2 linked regions of the Collimonas fungivorans Ter331 genome follow. The main gene of each other region encodes a partner of the protein of the gene in region 2 in a complex. Links are inferred from orthologs where the notes say so. Each region holds a gene or a part of one and is shown on either strand. Other genes may lie near its edges.

The links.
Region 1: the proteins of CFU_RS17990 (region 2) and CFU_RS06265 are in contact, whole or in part, in a solved structure (PDB 8BNU), measured with the Escherichia coli proteins. The link is inferred for Collimonas fungivorans Ter331 from one-to-one orthologs.

The regions. Positions count from the first base shown.
Region 1 is NC_015856.1:1,417,337-1,426,355, reverse strand. What follows is about bases 2,530-5,523. They hold CFU_RS06265 (3-hydroxyacyl-CoA dehydrogenase NAD-binding domain-containing protein), read left to right. Parts: upstream 2,530-2,957; coding sequence 2,958-5,090; downstream 5,091-5,523. Other genes in these bases: CFU_RS06255 (AMP-binding protein), read right to left, coding at 5,505-5,523; CFU_RS06260 (SCP2 sterol-binding domain-containing protein), read right to left, coding at 5,147-5,464; CFU_RS06270 (acetyl-CoA C-acetyltransferase), read left to right, coding at 2,530-2,940. In the rest of the region: xseA (exodeoxyribonuclease VII large subunit), read left to right, coding at 1-61; sodB (superoxide dismutase [Fe]), read left to right, coding at 241-828; CFU_RS06275 (TetR/AcrR family transcriptional regulator), read right to left, coding at 923-1,546; more of CFU_RS06270, read left to right, coding at 1,735-2,529; more of CFU_RS06255, read right to left, coding at 5,524-7,157; CFU_RS06250 (CaiB/BaiF CoA transferase family protein), read right to left, coding at 7,226-8,371; CFU_RS06245 (SDR family oxidoreductase), read right to left, coding at 8,388-9,019. UniProt on the Escherichia coli protein: Catalyzes the formation of a hydroxyacyl-CoA by addition of water on enoyl-CoA. Also exhibits 3-hydroxyacyl-CoA epimerase and 3-hydroxyacyl-CoA dehydrogenase activities.
Region 2 is NC_015856.1:4,040,082-4,049,105, forward strand. The notes cover bases 2,553-5,551. They hold CFU_RS17990 (acetyl-CoA C-acetyltransferase), read right to left. Parts: upstream 4,699-5,551; coding sequence 3,406-4,698; downstream 2,553-3,405. Other genes in these bases: CFU_RS17985 (3-oxoacyl-ACP reductase), read right to left, coding at 2,553-3,391; CFU_RS17995 (lipase secretion chaperone), read right to left, coding at 4,695-5,551. In the rest of the region: CFU_RS17975 (allantoate amidohydrolase), read left to right, coding at 1-571; CFU_RS17980 (8-oxoguanine deaminase), read left to right, coding at 616-1,977; more of CFU_RS17985, read right to left, coding at 2,045-2,552; more of CFU_RS17995, read right to left, coding at 5,552-5,612; CFU_RS18000 (esterase/lipase family protein), read right to left, coding at 5,615-6,547; CFU_RS18005 (TetR/AcrR family transcriptional regulator), read left to right, coding at 6,983-7,576; pyk (pyruvate kinase), read right to left, coding at 7,662-9,024.

The sequences.
Region 1 (9,019 bases), 2.6 Mb from region 2 along the record:
GCAGCTGGCCGAAGGCAGCGCCCAGGTCGGCATAGACAGCGTGCAGGCGACGCTGGATTGAACGGATGTTTTTTGTGATGCAAGTCACATAGCGAATGGAATAAAAGCGCAAGCATGCTGCATGGAATAGCTAAGCGCTTTACAATAGCTCTCTCCAGAATCTGTTCACGGCACTAGATGACTAGATGTATAGGCAACAGCTTCTTTGTAATTCCAATAAAACTATAGAAAGGACGCACCATGGCACACACACTCCCGCCTCTCCCGTACGATCTGGACGCACTGGCTCCGCACATCTCCAAGGAAACCCTGGAATTCCACTATGGTAAACATCACCAGACCTATGTGACCAACCTGAACAACCTGGTTCCGGGCACAGAATTCGAAAACGCTACTCTGGAAGAGATCGTCAAGAAATCTTCCGGCGGCATTTTCAACAATGCAGCGCAAGTCTGGAACCATACTTTCTACTGGAACAGCCTTTCGCCGCAAAGCAAAGGCGGCGGCGGCGCACCAACCGGCGCATTGGCAGATGCGATCAATGCAAAATGGGGTTCGTTCGACAAGTTCAAGGAAGAACTGACCAAGACCGCGGTCGGCACTTTCGGCTCCGGCTGGGCATGGCTGGTGAAGAATGCTGACGGTTCGCTCGGCCTGGTGTCGACTTCCAATGCAGCCACTCCGCTGACCACCGACGCCAAACCGCTGATTACTGTCGACGTCTGGGAACATGCTTACTACATCGACTACCGCAACGCCCGTCCAAAATACCTGGAAGCATTCTGGGCATTGGCGAACTGGGAATTTGCTTCGAAGAATTTCGCATAAGCAAATTCGTAAATATCGATAAACACTTTATCGACCTCGCAAAAATAGCGCCGCTTACCGCCGGCGCTATTTTTTTATCTGCAAGCCAAATCGGCTAAAGTTGCTCAGGCTTCGCGATCGCCCGCCACAACATCCTGAACAGCGCATTCGCCTGCAACGCCAGCGCTTCTTTTTCGCCGCGCATGGTGTGCATGTGCACCAGCCTTTCCAGGATGCCGATGAAATAGTCCAGCAGGATTTTTTCATCCACTTCATCGGTCAGCACGCCTTGCGCCCTGCCATCGGTCAGGGTCTTCATCAGCACTTCCATCATTTCCGGCTGGCGGAAAGTACGGTCGCGTCCCCAGGCGCTGATCTGCAGCGAACTCATGATGAGCTGGCTGACCTTGGGATTGCGGTCGAAAAAATCCAGCACCACCCAGAACACCTTGCGCAGCTTGTCCTGGCAGCTCTCGATGCCTTGCAGGTGATCGAGCATGCGCGAAGCCAGCGTACCCAGCCAGGTTTCCAGGCAGGCAAACAACAATGCTTCCTTGCTGCCGTAGTATTTATAGATGGTTTGCAGGGAGACGCTGGCGGCGCTGGCGATCTCACCGTAGGCGACGCTATGGAATTCGCGTTCCGAAAACAAGTCCAGCACGGTGTTTTCTATCCGCTGCCTGATCAAGGGCTTGAGCAAGGCGCGATCCAATATGATTTTCTGTTTTTCCGAAGCCATAGATTTTGTTATGGTTTTGCCATATGTGTAATTAATATTACTATTGAATCGGCAGCCTATTTCCGCCCAGGTTTAGAGTGGATTACCAATTGACGCTGGCTGCTGCTTTAACTACAGTGGCATTCAGGATGAATCAGCATCAAGCTAAGTGTAATTTTAATTACTAGAACATACAAGCCGGAGACGCTATGACTGAAGCCTATATTTTCGATTCCGTACGGACCCCGCGCGGCAAGGGCAAGAAAGACGGCAGCCTGCACCAGGTCACGCCGGTCAACCTGCTGGCCCAGCTGCTGCAGGCGCTGGAGCAGCGCAACCGCCTCGATACTTCGCAGGTCGACGACGTCGTGCTCGGCTGCGTGACGCCGGTCGGCGAGCAAGGCGCCGATATCGCCCGCACCGCGGTGCTGTATGCCGGCTGGGACCAGTCGGTGGCGGGCGTGACGCAATCGCGCTTTTGCGCTTCCGGCCTGGAATCGGTCAACCTGGCGGCGATGAAAGTCATGTCCGGCCAAGAGCAGCTGGTGGTGGCCGGCGGCGTCGAAAGCATGTCGCGCTGGGCCATGGGTTCGGACGGCGGGGCCTGGTTCATGGACCCGCGGGTCAACCAGGTCACCGGCTTTGCGCCGCAAGGCATAGGGGCCGACCTGATCGCGACGCTGGAAAATTTCTCGCGCAGCGATGTCGACAACTTTGCCCTGCAGTCACAGAAAAAGGCGGCCCATGCGCGCGCCGAAGGTTATTTCAAAAAATCGCTGGTGCCGGTGACCGACCTCAACGGCCTGGTAGTGCTGGACCACGATGAATACATCCGCGCCCAGACCACCATCGAAAACCTGGCGGCCTTGAATCCCGCTTTCGAGCAGATCGGCCAGATGGGTTTCGACGCCACCGCGCTGCGCAAGTACACCACCGTCGAAAAAATCAACCATGTGCACCACGCCGGCAATTCTTCCGGCATCGTCGACGGCGCCGCGCTGGTGCTGGTCGGCAGCAAGGAGATGGGGCAGAAGCTGGGACTGAAGCCGCGCGCTCGGATTGTCGCCACTGCCGTCACCGGCTCGGAGCCAACCATCATGCTGACCGGCATCGCTCCGGCTGCGCGCAAAGCGCTGGCCAAGGCCAAGATGTCGGCCAAGGACATCGACCTGTTTGAAATCAATGAAGCGTTTGCCGCAGTCGTGATGCGCGCCATCCGCGACCTGGAGATCGATCCGGCGCGGGTCAACGTCAACGGCGGCTCGATCGCCATGGGCCATCCGCTGGGCGCAACTGGCGCCATGATCCTCGGCACCGCGCTCGACGAGCTGGAGCGCAGCGGCAAGAAGACTGCCCTGATCTCGCTGTGCGTGGGCGGCGGCATGGGCATCGCCACCATCATTGAACGTGTCTAACAGACTGGATCCAGATCATGAGCGTAAATTTTCAAAAAGACGGCGACAATATCGTGACCCTGACCCTGGACATGCCAGGACGGTCGATGAATGTATTGAACGAAGCGCTGACCGCGCCGTTCATGGAGGCGATCGCCGCCATCGAAGCCGACCCGGCTATCGCCGGCGTCATCATTACCTCAGGCAAGGCGGATTTCGTGGCCGGCGCCGATATCGAAAAACTGTTCCAGATTACTGAGGCGCAAACAGCCTTCGACCTGGTGCAGCAATTCAAAGGTTTCCTGCGCCGCCTCGAACTATGCGGCCGGCCGGTGGTGGCCGCGCTGAACGGCACCGCGCTGGGCGGCGGCCTGGAGCTGGCGCTGGCCTGCCATCACCGCATCGCCATCAACAATCCGAAAGCCAAGTTCGGCCTGCCGGAAGTCAAGCTCGGCCTGCTGCCGGGCGGCGGCGGCACACAACGCCTGCCGCGCATGATCGGCATCCAGGGCGCGCTGCAGCTGATGTTGGAAGGCAAGGAGCTGCGCGCCGAAGAAGCGCTGCAGCAAGGCATCATCCAGGAACTGGCGAGCGACAGGGAAGACTTGCTGGCCAAGGCCAAAGCCTGGTGCCTGGCCAATCCCAAGGCCAAGCAGCCGTGGGACGACAAGAAATTCCGCTGGCCCGGCGGCGACTCGCGCAGCCCGGGCAACGGCCAGCTGTGGGCGATTGCGCCGTCCATGGCAAGCGCCAAGACCCATGGCAATTATCCTGCGGCGACCAACATCATGAGCTGCGTATTCGAAGGCGGCATCGTCGATTTCGATACCGGCTGCGAAATCGAATCGCGCTACTTCGTCAACTGCGCCTTGTCGCCGGTCGCCAAGAACATGATCGGCACCTTGTGGTTCCAGCTGAACGCCATCAACAAGGGCAAGTCGCGCCCGGAAGGCATCGCGCCATCCAAGGTCAGCAAGGTAGGCATACTCGGCGCCGGCATGATGGGCGCCGGCATCGCCTATGCCTCGGCCAAGGCCGGCATACAAGTGGTGTTGCTGGACAACAGCCTGGAAACCGCCGAAAACGGCAAGGACTATTCCAGCAAGCTGCTCGACAAGGCGATCAAGCGCAAGCAGCAAACCGCGGAAGGCAAGCAAGCCCTGCTGGATCGCATCAGGCCGACCGTGGATTTCGGCGACCTGGCAAGCTGCGACCTGATTATCGAGGCGGTGTTTGAAGACCGCGAGGTCAAGGCAACAGTGACCCGCAAAACCGAAGCGCTGATCAGCGCCGACGCAGTGTTTGCCTCGAACACCTCTACCCTGCCGATCACCGGCCTGGCGCAGGCCAGCGTACGGCCGGAAAATTTCATCGGCCTGCATTTCTTCTCGCCGGTGGACAAGATGCCGCTGGTCGAAATCATCGTCGGCCGGCAGACCAGCCAGCAAACCCTGGCGCGCGGTTTCGACTACGTGCAGCAGATCAAGAAAACACCGATCGTAGTCCACGATTCACGCGGCTTCTACACCTCGCGCGTATTCGGCACCTATGTGATGGAAGGCTTGAAATTGCTGATGGAAGGCCAGCATCCGCGCGCCATCGAGATGGCGGGCTTGCAGGCCGGCATGCCGGTGGGGCCGCTGGCAGTGCACGATGAAGTCAGCCTGTCCTTGTCGCTGCATATCCTGCAACAGACGCGCAAGGATTTCGCCGAAGCCGGCAAACCTTTCGCCGGCCATCCGGCCGATGCCGGGCTGGAAAAAATGGTGACCCAGCTCGACCGCAAAGGCAAAAAAGCCGGCAAGGGATTTTATGATTATCCAGAAAACGAAAGCAAGCACCTGTGGCCCGGCCTGCAGCAGGCCTTCCCGCTCGCAGCCACGCAGCTGCCGCAAAAGGACTTGATCGAACGTTTGATGTTTGTGCAGGCCAACGAAGCCGCAAAGTGTTATGAGGAACAGGTAGTGCTGACCGTCGCCGACGCCAATATCGGCAGCATTTTCGGCTGGGGATTCGCACCGTTCCAGGGCGGCGCCCTGCAATACATCAACGCCTACGGCGTCGCTAATTTTGTCCGGCGCGCGAACCAGCTATCAGAGCAGTTCGGCAGTTATTTCGCACCGGCCGCGATACTGGTGAAAATGGCGGAACAAGGCAAACACTTCGAATAGCGAGCTCACGACAGGCCGCGGCTCTTCCTCGGCAACGACGAAGAGCCGCAGGCGGTTCAGCCGATCTTGCTGGCGTCGAACAGGGAAGGAATGCGCTGGGCCAGCATCAGGTCGCCTTTCAGTTTCAGCTTGCCGCTCATGAACGCCATGGCGCCGTTGAGTTCGCCTTTCAGCATCGCCTTCAAATCCTCGTCGGCCATGGTCAGCGCCACATCCGGCGCATCGACCACGCCTTCGTGCGCAGTGCATGTGCCATGATCGATCAGCAGGTACATCGGTTTCGCAATATCGAACTGGATGCTGCTTTTCATGTCCGCCGCGGCTACGCTGTTCAGGCCCGACGGCATGAGCTTGATGATGTCGTTGACTGTCATTGCTGTTCCTCTGGTTGTTTAAAATCCGTGCTATCGCTTGTCATTCCCATCCGACCGCGTTGCGTATCTGCAGTTCCTTCTCCATCAACGCAGCATAACGTTTTTCCACTTCGCCGCGCTTGACTTTCATGGTCGGCGTCATCAGTCCGTTGTCTATGCTCCAGGCGTCTTTCAGCACCACGCATTTGGCGATCTTTTCATGCGGCTCCAGCGTCGCATTGACCAGCGCCATGTCGGCGATCAGCTGCTGCTCTACTTCTGCCCGCGGCTTGCTGCGCGCGGCTGCGGTCAGGGTCACCGCCATCACCGGCTGGTTCATGCCGCTGCCGATGAACAACAGGTTCTCCAGGTCGGTATTGCGCGCCAGCGAACATTCGATAGGCGCGGGCGCCACATATTTCCCCTTGGCGGTTTTAAAGATGTCTTTGACGCGGCCGGTAATATACAGGTATCCGTCCTGGTCCACCCTGCCTTTATCGCCGGTGCGCAGGTAGCCATCCGCAGTGAAGGCGGCACTGGTGCTCTCGGGGTCTTTGTAGTATCCCATCATGAGCCCTGGGTGCTTGAACAGGATTTCGCCTTCATCCGACAATCTGAATCCTGCATTCGGCGGCGGCTTGCCGACCGAACCGCTGCGGTTATTGCCCGGCAGGCAAGCGCTGGAATAGACCGAGGCTTCGGTCGGCGCATAACCTTGCAGCACTTCCAGCCCCAGGTTGCGGCGGTACCAGTCCAGCAACGCCACCGGTATCGGCGCCGCGCCGGACAGGCAAATGCGGGTATTCTGCAAGCCGACGGCGGTGCGGATCTTGCGCCGGATGATGTTCCGCAACAGGGGAATCGCCATCAGCCGGTCCAGTTTCCGCTGCGGCATCTTGTGCAGGATGGCGTTCTGTATCCGGCTGTAAACCAGCGGCACGCCAAAAAAACGGGTCGGCGCCACCTGCGCCAGCTGCTCGCCCATCTTGTCGACGTTTTCCAGGAAATGCACTTCGCCGCCGTTGTAGCAGCTGGGGATGGCGATCGCAAAGCGCTCGAATGCGTGCGCCAGCGGCATGTATGAAAAATAGCGTTCCTGGGTAGGCGACGGCGCCAGGTCCATGATGCTGTACACCGCGAACAATACGTTGCCGTAACTGAGCATCACCCCCTTCGGATTGCCGGTGGTGCCGGAAGTGTAGATCAGGGTCATCAGCGCCTCCTGCGGCGGCGCCTGGTAGTCCGTCATCGGTTGGTTGGCCGCAACCAGTTCGTCCCACTTGAACCGGCCCGCCGGCGTTTCCTGGTAGGGAAACGAGATGGTGCAGACCGATTCCGGAATCGCCCCCATGAAATCGTCGGCGTCCGGCATGGGGCCGAGGAACACCGCCTTGGCCTCGCTATGTTCGAAGATATAACGTGTGGTGGCCGCCGCCTGTTTCGGGTACAGGCCGACGCTGACATGCCCAACCATGGCGATCGCCAGGTCGGCCATGATCCAGTGCGCGGTGTTGCGGCCGGAGATGCAGATGCGGCTGCCGGGTTCCCAGTCCATCGCCTTCAGCGCCGCCGCCATGCGGCTGACCTGGTCGCAGCCCTGGCCTCTTGTGATGGCTCGCCACTGGCCATCGACCGGCTGGAACAGCCAAGGCATGTCGGGCTTCTGCGACGCCCACTGCAACAGCATTTGCACCGGATTCTTTTGCACGTCCATATTGCCTCCTCGCCCATCGATCTGGATAACCGCTTGCCGATATTTTTATTCTGCAGGACAGCCTTGCTTCAAATCGCGCCGCTTGCGCGCAGTGCCGCCAGCGCCGCCGCGCCAAATCCCAATCCCGCCAGTACGCTGGAGGTATCAGCGCCCAATGCCGGACAATCGCCAGCCGCGCCGGCCGCATCGCTGAACTTGATCGGCAGCTCCGGCAACGGCTTGCCGTCTTCCATCCGCACCAGGCCGCGTGCCTTGACCTGCGGGTTGTCCAGCGCTTCCTGCGGGGTGTAGATGCCCGATACGCAGCAGTCGCGGTCAGCCAGCAGCAACTCCCATTCATCGCGCGAGCGGGTCTTGAACAACGCCTCCAGGGCGCTCCGCAAAGCTGCGCCATCCGGCCCCGGCGCCAGCGGCATGGCCGCTAGGTCGGGCCGCTCGACGGTCTTGCAGAAATTGAGGAAGAATTTGGGCTCCAGCGCCGCCATCGCCACGTGCTTGCCGTCGGCGCAGGCGTAAATGCTGTAGTTGGCCAGGCCGCCGCTCAAGATATCGCCGCCGCGCGCCGCGCTCGCGCCCAGGGTGCGGACGGTTGCCAGCGACAGCGCCTGCAGCGCCAGCGTGCCGTCCAGCATGCCGACGTCGACCATGGTGCCCTGGCCCGAGGCGCGGGCGCCTATCACCGCCGCCAGGATGCCCAGGGCGCAGGTCAGCGCGCCGCCGGCCAGGTCGGCGCTCTGGAAGTTCGACAGCGCCGGCGGACCGCCGGCGGCGCCGCTCTGGTCCAGCAGGCCGGCGTAGGCGCAGTAATTCATGTCGTGCCCGGCCCGGTCCTTGTAGGGGCCGGTCTGGCCGTAGCCAGTCAGCGCGGCGTAGACCAGGCGCGGATTGATGATCTTCAGTTCCTGGTAGCCGCAGCCCAGCTTGTCCATCACGCCGGGCCGGAGCGATTCGATCAGGACGTCGGCTTGCGACACCATGACCTTCAGCACGGCGACCGCTTCCGGCTGCCGCAAATCGAGGGTCACCGATTTCTTGCCGCGATTGACCAGGGTGAACAATTCAGGCGACAGCATGCGTGCGTAGTCGCCGCCTTGCGGCTCTTCCAGCTTGACCACCTCGGCCCCCATCTGCGCCAGGTAAAGGCTGCAAAAGGGACCGGGCAGCAAACGGGTCAGGTCGAGCACCCGGATGCCGGACAGCAGCGGATTAGCCATTACGGATCATGGCGGGTCATGCCTTACTCTGGCCAAACGGCGAACCGACGTCCTGCACGATGGACATCAGCGATTCGCCTATGCTGGCAGGATAAGTAGCGTCGTCGAAATCGACGATCTCTTGCCAATGCCGGGCCACCTGTTCGGGGCCGAAAGCCTGTCCGTGGAAATGATGGCCTTGCGTGCGCTGCCAGCGCAGCTTGGCGTGGAAGCCGGCGCCGACCTCGAACAAGCTGCCGTTCTCCCGGCAACTCTCGTGGCACAGGTATGCCGCCAGCGGCGCCACGAACTCCGGCTTGAGCGCTTCCATCATCTGCGGCGGCATCACCGTTTCCGAAATGCGCGAACCGGCCAGCGGCGCGATGGTGTTGACCAGCACGTTCTTGGCGGCGCCTTCGATCGCCAGGGTATTCGCCATGCCGATCAAACCCATCTTCGCCATGCTGTAGTTGGCCTGGCCAAAATTGCCATAGATGCCGGCAGCCGAAGTAGTCATGACGATGCGCCCGTAGCCCTTGTTGCGCAAGTGCGGCCAGGCGGCATGGGTGACGCGGAAAGCGCCCAGCACGTGGACGCGGTAGATCAGGTCCCAGTCGTCGGCGCTCATTTTGGCGAAACTGCTGTCGCGCAGGATGCCGGCATTGTTGA
Region 2 (9,024 bases):
CAGCCATTCCGGCACCACGCCGATGCCGATGCGCAAGGACGCCGCCGCCGCCGCCGCCGAAATCCTGCTGTACGTGGAACAGCGCTGCGCCCAGGACCAGCAGGCATCGCTGGTGGGCACCGTCGGCCAGCTGCAGGTACCTAACGGTTCCACCAACGTGATTCCCGGCGCCTGCGTATTCTCGCTGGATATCCGCGCCGCCGACGACGCTATCCGCGACGCTGCCGTGGAAGACGTGCTGCGCCATATCGAAACGGTATGCGAACGCCGCTGCATCGAAGCCAATGTCGAGAAGATGGTGTCGGCGCCCGCCGCACCGTGCGCTTCGTGGCTGATGGACCAGTTGTCCGCGGCCACCGAACGCGCCGGGGTCAAGCCGTTCAAGCTCGCTTCCGGCGCCGGTCATGACGCCATGACCATCGCTAAAATAACCGACGTCGCCATGCTGTTTACGCGTTGCGGCAACGGCGGCATCAGCCACAACCCATTGGAAACAATGACTGCGGACGATGCCGAAGTATCGGCGCAAATCTTGCTGGATTTCCTACGCCGCTTTACACCCAAGCCTTGAACCAGCGCATCTGGATCTAACCGGATCTAATTGGATCAAACGCAATGTCTAAAACCTTACTGATAAAAAATGCGCGCGTGGTCGTCACCATGGACGAAACGCGCCGCGAAATAAACGGCGGCGCAGTCTTCATCCGCGACAACGTGATCGAACAGGTCGGCAGCAGCGCCGACCTTCCGCAGACCGCCGACGAAGTCATCGACGCCGGCAATCACGTCGTCATCCCGGGCCTGGTGAATACCCATCACCATATGTACCAGAGCCTGACGCGCGTGATCCCGGCGGCGCAGAACGGCGAGCTGTTCAACTGGCTGACCAACCTGTATCCGATCTGGGCCAACCTGACGCCGGAGATGATCCAGGTCTCGACCCTGACCGCGATGGCGGAACTGATCATGTCCGGCTGCACCACCAGCAGCGATCACCTGTACATCTATCCCAACGGCTGCAAGCTCGACGACAGCATCGAAGCGGCGCAGCAGATCGGCATGCGTTTCCACGCCGCCCGCGGCTCGATGAGCGTCGGCCAGTCGAAAGGCGGCCTGCCGCCGGACCGTGTGGTGGAAGATGAAAAATCCATCCTGCAAGATACGCAGCGCCTGATCGAGACCTACCACGACAGCAGCCGCCATGCGATGCAGCGCATCGTGGTGGCGCCCTGCTCGCCGTTTTCGGTGTCGCGCGACCTGATGCGCGAATCGGCCGTGATGGCGCGCCATCACGGCGTCTCGCTGCATACCCACCTGGCGGAAAACGTCAACGACATCGCCTACAGCCGCGAGAAATTCAACATGACGCCAGCCGAGTACGCGCAAGACTGCGGCTGGGTCGGCCATGACGTCTGGCATGCGCATTGCGTCCAGCTCGACGATGAAGGCATCTACATGTTCGCCCGCACCGGCACCGGCATCGCCCACTGCCCCTGCTCCAACATGCGGCTGGCCTCCGGCATCGCGCCGATCCGCAAGATGGTCGACGCCGGGGTGCCGGTCGGCATCGGTGTCGACGGCTCTGCCTCTAACGACGGCGCCCATATGCTGGGCGAAGTACGGCAAGCGATGCTACTGCAGCGGGTCGGTTTCGGTCCGGACGCCATGACCGCGCGCCAGGCGCTGGAACTGGCGACGCTGGGCGGCGCCAAGGTGCTCAACCGCGACGATATCGGCGCCCTGAAGCCAGGCATGTCGGCCGACCTGGTGCTGTTCGATCTGAACAAAGTCGGGTTTGCCGGCGGCTGGCACGATCCGGTGGCGGCGCTGGTGTTCTGCACGCCGGCCGATGTCGCCTACAGCATCATCAACGGCCGGGTGGTGGTGCGCAACGGCCAGTTCACTACTGTCGATCTGGGCAATGTACTGGAGCGCCACAACAAGCTGGCGCTATCGCTGGCTGAAGCCGCGCGCTGAGACGCGTTTTCGGAAACAATGGCCGCCGGCGCAATGCGGCGGCCATTGTTCCATCTGGGACGGTTATTCAGGCGCCGACCAGGCCCTGGCCGCAAACACGAATGGTTTCGCCGCTGATGCCGCAGGCGCCAGGGGTGCACAGGAAGGTGATCAGCTCCGCCACATCGCGCGGCTGGCCGCCCTGTTTCACGGAGTTCAGGCGGCGGCCGATCTCGCGCGCCATGAACGGCATGTCCCGCGTCATCGCGGTTTCGATAAAACCGGGCGCCACGGCGTTGACGCAGATGCCGCGCCCGGCGAGCAGCGGCGCCTGCGCCGCGACATAGCCGATCAGCGCGGCTTTTGTCAGCGCATAGTTGGTCTGTCCGAAATTGCCGGCTACGCCGCTGATGGACGACAGGTAAACCAGCCGGGCCTGGTCGCGCAGGATATTTTCCGACAGCAGCATGCGGTCGATTGCCGCCATGGCGGAGAAATTGATGTCCACTACCTGGTCCCAGGACTGCTCTTTCATGTTGGCCAGAGTCTTGTCGCGCGTAATGCCGGCGTTGTGCACCAGGATATCCAGGCGGCCGAACCGTTCCTTGAAAAAATCCATCAGCTGGCGCGGCGCATCCGGGCTGGCGATGTTCAGCAGCAGCGGTATCGCGCCGATCGCCCTGCAAGTCTCATGCAAGGCCGCGCTGGCCGCCGGGATATCCAGGCAGATCACTTGCACGCCTTCTTGCGCCAGCCGCTCCGCGGTCGCCCGGCCGATGCCGCGTGCGCTGCCCGTCACCAGCGCCACCTTGGCCTTGAGCGCTCCGTGGTAAACCAGCGACGCCGGTGCAGCCACCTGGGAAGTGACATGCAGCGCTTGTCCGGTCACATACGTTGTCTGCACGCCGCAAAAAAAATGCACAACGCCCACCAGGCGATCGATCGCATCGCTGGCGACATAGGCGAGGTTGACAGTGGCGCCGCGCGGTCCCAGTTCCTTGGCCAGCGAGCGGCTGAATCCTTCGATGCCGCGCGCCGTTGCCGCCGCGATCGGGTCGCCGCTCGCCGCAGGCAAAGCTGCCACCATCAGCACCCTGGCGTTGCGCGCTATCGAGCGCATCAGCGGATGGAAAAAATCGTAGAGCGCACGATAGTCGGACGGATTGGTGCAGCCGGTGGCGTCCATGATCAGGATGTCGGGGCCGCCATCGGCGCTTTCCAGCGGCACGGCGCCAGCATCGCGCGCGATCTGCCGCAGGCGCTCCATGGCATAGCCGTTCTGCGAACCGCCCAGCAGGATTTTTTTCCCCGTCAACGGCTGCTCTGCATAAGGCCCTTCGCTGCGCGCCAGTTCAACCGGCGCCGGCAATCCCAACAGCTTGACGACACCGGCGCCGAAGCGGCTGCCGGACAATTTGATTAACAGGTCGGACATGGATACTGCTTTCTCTACTTTTCTAATATTGCGGTGACGCCTTGTCCGCCTGCGGCGCAAATCGAGATCAAGCCACGGCCGCTGCCTGCCTGTTCAAGTATTTTCGCCAGCGTCGCCACCACGCGCGTGCCGGTGGCGGCAAACGGATGGCCGGTGGCGATGGAACTGCCTTTGATGTTGAGCCGGCTGCGGTCGATGGCGCCAAGCGGCTGCTCCAGCCCAAGCCTGTCGCGGCAGAAATCGGCCGACTCCCAGGCCGCCAGGGTGCATAGCACCACCGCGGCAAAGGCTTCGTGGATTTCGTAAAAATCGAAATCCTGCAAGGCCAGATCATGCTTGCGCAACATGCGCGGGATGGCATAGGCCGGCGCCATCAGCAAACCTTCGTGCTCGTCGATAAAATCCACTGCGGCGACTTCGCCCGCAACCAGGTAAGCCATTATCGGCAAGCCTTTTTTCTGCGCCCACTCTTCTGACGCCAGCAGCACGGCGGAGGCGCCGTCGGTGAGCGGCGAAGAATTGGCTGCGGTGATCGTGCCGTTTTGCCGGTCGAAGGCTGGCTTCAGCTTGGCCAGCTGCTCCAGGGAAGAATTGGTGCGCAGGTTATTGTCGCGCGTCAGGCCGTGATACGGCATCACCAGGTCGTCAAAAAAACCTTCGTCGCAAGCTTGCGCCAGGTTGACGTGGCTGGCCAGGGCCAACTGGTCTTGCGCCTCGCGGCTGATGCCGTAGCGCGCGGCCGTGATCTGCGCATGCTGGCCCATCGATTTGCCGGTGCGCGGCTCGGCATTGGCCGGAATTTCGGGGATCAGGTAAGACGGCTTGAGCAGGCGCAACATCGCCATCAGCTTGTCGCCCCTGCCGCGCGCTGCATTCAGCTTCATCAAGCCGCGCTGCAAACCGGGATTGACGCCGACCGGCACGTCCGAGGTAGTGTCCACGCCGCAGGCTATGCCGGCCTCGATCTGCCCCAGGGCGACCTTGTTGGCCACCAGGATGGCGGCTTCCAGCCCGGTGCCGCAGGCTTGCTGGATGTCAAAAGCAGGAGTGGCCGGATGCAGGCCGCTGTCCAGCGTACATTCGCGCAGCATGTTCCAGTCGCGCGCATGTTTCATTACCGCGCCGCCGACGACTTCGCCCAGCAGTTCGCCCGCCAGTCCGTACTTGCCGACCAGACCGCGCAGGGTGTCGGTCAACATGGTCTTGTTGCTGAGTTCCGCATAGGCGGTATTCGAGCGCGCGAACGGAATCCGGTTGGCGCCGACGATGGCGACCCGGCGCGCAGGCAGCTTATTCATGGGGCTCATTTTTCATAGGCAGGCAGGCGTTTTTGTTCATTGGCGTCAAACATCCTGTTTCTCAGTTCCGCGATGGCGTCGGCATTGCTGAGCTTACTACGTTCTGCCAGGTAAGCGCTAATCCGGCTTTTCCAGGCCGCTTCGCCCTGGTCGACTTCCGCCATGCGCGCCGCCGCTTCCGGCGACAAGGCTGCCGCCCGCATGCGATAGACATCGTCTTCGCTGGCGCCCTGCTGCCGCATCTTGGCCGCGTTATCCTCCAGCTTGACGATTTTCAGGGGCGCTGCCCGCGCTTCCCGCACCGACGCCGGCAAGGCGGCGTCCAGCGCGGCCAGCTTTGCCTGCTTCTGCGCCTCGCTCAGCGATTTGTCCTGGCCGATTTCCATCCTTGCCAGCGTATCCATGTCTTCGGTATCGCTGGAACCGAACATGCCCTTGCTTTCCGCCGGGCTGAAAAAACGGGCGCGCAATTCCTGCATTTTTTCCATGCGCTGCCGGATCGCTGCCAGGCCGTTGCCGCCCAGCTGCGGATTTTTATCCAGTTCGACCAGCGCGGTCTTGTATTCGATGTAATTTCCCAGCAGGCGCTTGGCCTCGCCGGCGGCGTTCGGCGTCAGGCGCCGTTCGAGTTCCTGCTCGATTTCCCTGCGGATTGCAGCCAGCGGTTTCTCGCCCATGGCGCTCAGGTAATAGTCAAACAAGTCCACCAGTTGGGCGTCGACCACCAGCACGTCGCCGGCGGCAACCTTGATGTCGCCATCGGGGTGGGTTCCTTGCAGCGATTTCACGAATGGGAACAGGTCGGCTTGCGCGGCGGCTTTTTTGGGCGCGGGCGGCTCCTCGCGCGTCATCAGCAACGGCACGGCAATGGCGGCGGCCAAAGCCGCCGCCCCGATCCAGACAAATGGATGTCGGATTTGCATGTTTACAGTCCCAGGCCTTTCAAGCGGTTGGCTTGCTGGCGATAGACCGTCTTCGGGCTGGTTTCAAAAATGTTCACCAGGCCAAGCACCTGGTTCACTTCATCCAGGTGGTTCATGCCGTAGTTGTCGCGGATCACGCGGCCCAGATGGCTGCCGCAGCTGCTCACCAGGCCGTCGCTCTTGGCGCCGCCATACGCCAGCGAAAGCAGGCCCATGCTGGCGTCGCTAGGATCGAGCATATTGGTCAGAGGCTGGCCTCCGCTCCAGGAAAAATAATACACGCCGCCCACCTGGTAATCGCCTTCGCCGCATGCGGTTGCAGGCAGGCCTTCAGGATGCGCCAGGTTGAACTTGGCCATGCCTGCGGTAGTCAGCGAATCCAGTGCAGCGACCGAATTCTGCGGATTGCCGCCGCCCGACAGCGCATCGATCAGCGTCGTGAAGCCATTGACAACCGATCCCAGTATCGCCTGGGTAAAGGAACCTGGAGCCACCACGCCGCGCACGATGTCAGCCACCGCCGCACCCTTGTTAGGGCCGGCCACGCTGGACACTGAAGCCACCAGCTGCGGCGCCACCGAGGCGACGTAACGGATGGTTGGGCCGCCGTGGCTGTGTCCGATCAGGTTAACCTTGGAGGCGCCGGTAGCCGCCAGCACCTGCTTGACGTAAGTCAGCAACTGTTCGCCGCGCACCTCGGTGCTGTTGGCAGCCGATACTTCGGCCACGTAAACCTGCGCGCCGTCGGCATGCAGCGCTTCAGGGATGCCATAGAAATACTCGACCGGACCGATCTTGTCGAAACCGAACAAGCCGTGCACCAGGATGATCGGGTATTTGGTCTGGGTGTAGCCGGTAGCCGCCCAGGACGGCGCCGGCAAGACGGCCAAGACAACCAGGGCGGCGCCAAGCCATTGCAAGAATTGCTTTTTCATTTTATGTATCTCCGAAAATTTTATGAACTCGTTACGAGTGAAACCACGTTCTGGATTACCTGCTGGATTTCTCCTTTCCATTGTCAGCATCCTCGGTTTCCTGCCACTTCAACGAAGCACCGCTCTGCGGCGGCGTCTCATTTCCTGCTAAAAATATCAATCTGACATCGCAGGCGGTCATCTGCCTGATGCACTCTAACATAGGCTAGCCTATTTAAACATAGGGTACCCTATTTTTGTAGTTCGACGTCTTTTGAGGGCCGCCAGGAAGATCGTTTATTGCGGTCCGGCCGTCGATTCTTCGCGGGAAGCATGAACTATAATGAAGGGCAGCCGGTCGCCTCGTACCAGGATCCGCAGCCGGCAGGCGCGGGCGCCCCGGTTTGTACAACATGCCGTATCAGGGGAGAAACTGGAGTGTCGTCCGAAGAAACAATGCCTGAATCACCACGCCGTGCGAAAACAAAAAAAATCCTGTCCCCCGATGACTGGATCGATGCGGCAACCGAACTGCTGATCAGCAAAAGCATCGACGCCGTGCGGGTCGAATCGCTGGCGCGCGAGCTGGGTATTACGGTGGGAAGTTTCTATTACCACTTCAAGGACAGGAACGACCTGCTCTCCAAGCTGCTGAAAAGGTGGCATGAGAGAACCACGACGCAAGTACTGCGCACATTCGAGGGACGCGTATTTTCGGCCGAGGAAGTGCTGGACGAAGTGCTGGCCCTGCCCTTCCATGGCCTCACGGCGCGCCGCGCGGCGATGATCGAGTTCGCCATCCGCGCCTGGTCGCGGCGCGACGACATGGCGCGGCAAGCGGTGCGCGAGGTCGACCAGCAACGGCTTACCTACTACAGCAAAGGCTTCCAGGGCATGGGTTTTGGCAAAGCGGAGGCCAACAGCCGAGCGTTTACTCTGTACAGCTTCCAGCTGGCGCAGTCGCTGCTGTGGGACCTGAATGACGACAAGGCCCGCAAAAGGCAGCTGATCTTCACCAAGGAACTGCTGCTGGCGCCGCGCCAGAAGTAACCTGCCGCTCGCCGTCTCGAACGATCCCGCAAATAAAATGCCATGCATCAGCATGGCATTTTTATTATTTAACCTGCAGATAGCTTTACTGCGGCCAGATCTCCGCCAGGCGCAGCAGGTTGGTGCTGCCCGCTTCGCCGAACGGCATGCCGGCGGTGATGGCGATCTGGTCCCCAGCCTTGGCAAAACCTTCCTTGACAGCGGTCTGGCAGGCGGCAGTCACCATTTCGCTCTCGTTATGCACCTGGTCGCTGATGGTCGAATGCACACCCCATACCAGCGCCAGCCGGCGCGCCGTCGACAGCTTGGGCGTGATGCTCAGGATCGGCGCCATCGGCCGTTCGCGCGCAGCGCGCAGGCTGGTGTGGCCGGAACTGGTATAGGTCACCGTGGCTTTGGCGCCGATGATGCGGGTGACGTCGCGCAAGGCCGAGCAGATGGCGTCGCCGCGGGTCGGCAGCGGCGACTCATGCTGCGCGTCGAGCATGTTCTGGTACAGCGGGTCGCGCTCGACTTCAGTGATGATGCGGTCCATCATCGCCACCGCCGGCAGCGGATAAGCGCCGCTGGCCGATTCGGCCGACAGCATCACGGCGTCGGCGCCGTCGTAGATGGCGCTGGCGACGTCCGAGGTTTCGGCGCGGGTCGGCACCGGCGAGGTGATCATCGATTCCAGCATCTGGGTGGCGATCACGGTCGGCTTGCCGTGCTGGCGGCAGACGCGCAAGATGCGCTTTTGCGCCCCAGGCACGCGCTCCGGCGGCAGTTCGACGCCAAGGTCGCCGCGCGCCACCATGATGGCGTCGGATACCTGCACAATCGCATCCAACTGGTCCAGCGCCGCCGGCTTTTCCAGTTTCGACAAGATGCTGGCGCGGTCGCCGATCAGGGCGCGCGCCTCCAGCACGTCTTCCGGCCGCTGCACGAAAGACAGCGCAATCCAGTCGACGCCCAGTTCCAACGCGAATTTCAGGTCGCGCTTGTCTTTTTCGGTCAGGGCCGGAATCGGCAATACCGCATCCGGCACATTGACGCCCTTGCGGTCCGACAGCGAGCCGCTGTTGATTACCCGGGTGTGGATAGCCTGGCCGTCGCAGCTCAGCACCTGCAGCCGCACCTTGCCGTCGTCCAGCAGCAAGGACTGGCCGCCGGCGATCACCTCGAACAGCTCGGGATGCGGCAGGCACACGCGCTGGCTGCTGCCAGGCGTGACGTCGCGGTCCAGCGTGAATTCCTGGCCGGCTTGCAGCGCTATCTTGCCGTCGGCGAAAGTGCCGATGCGCAGCTTTGGTCCTTGCAGGTCGGCCAGGATGGCGATCGGGCGGCCGACGATTTTCTCGACCGCGCGCACGATGTCATAGCGTTGCTGGTGATCGGCGTGGCTGCCGTGGCTGAAGTTAAAACGGAAGACATCGGCGCCGGCTTCGAACAAGGCCAGGATGGTTTTC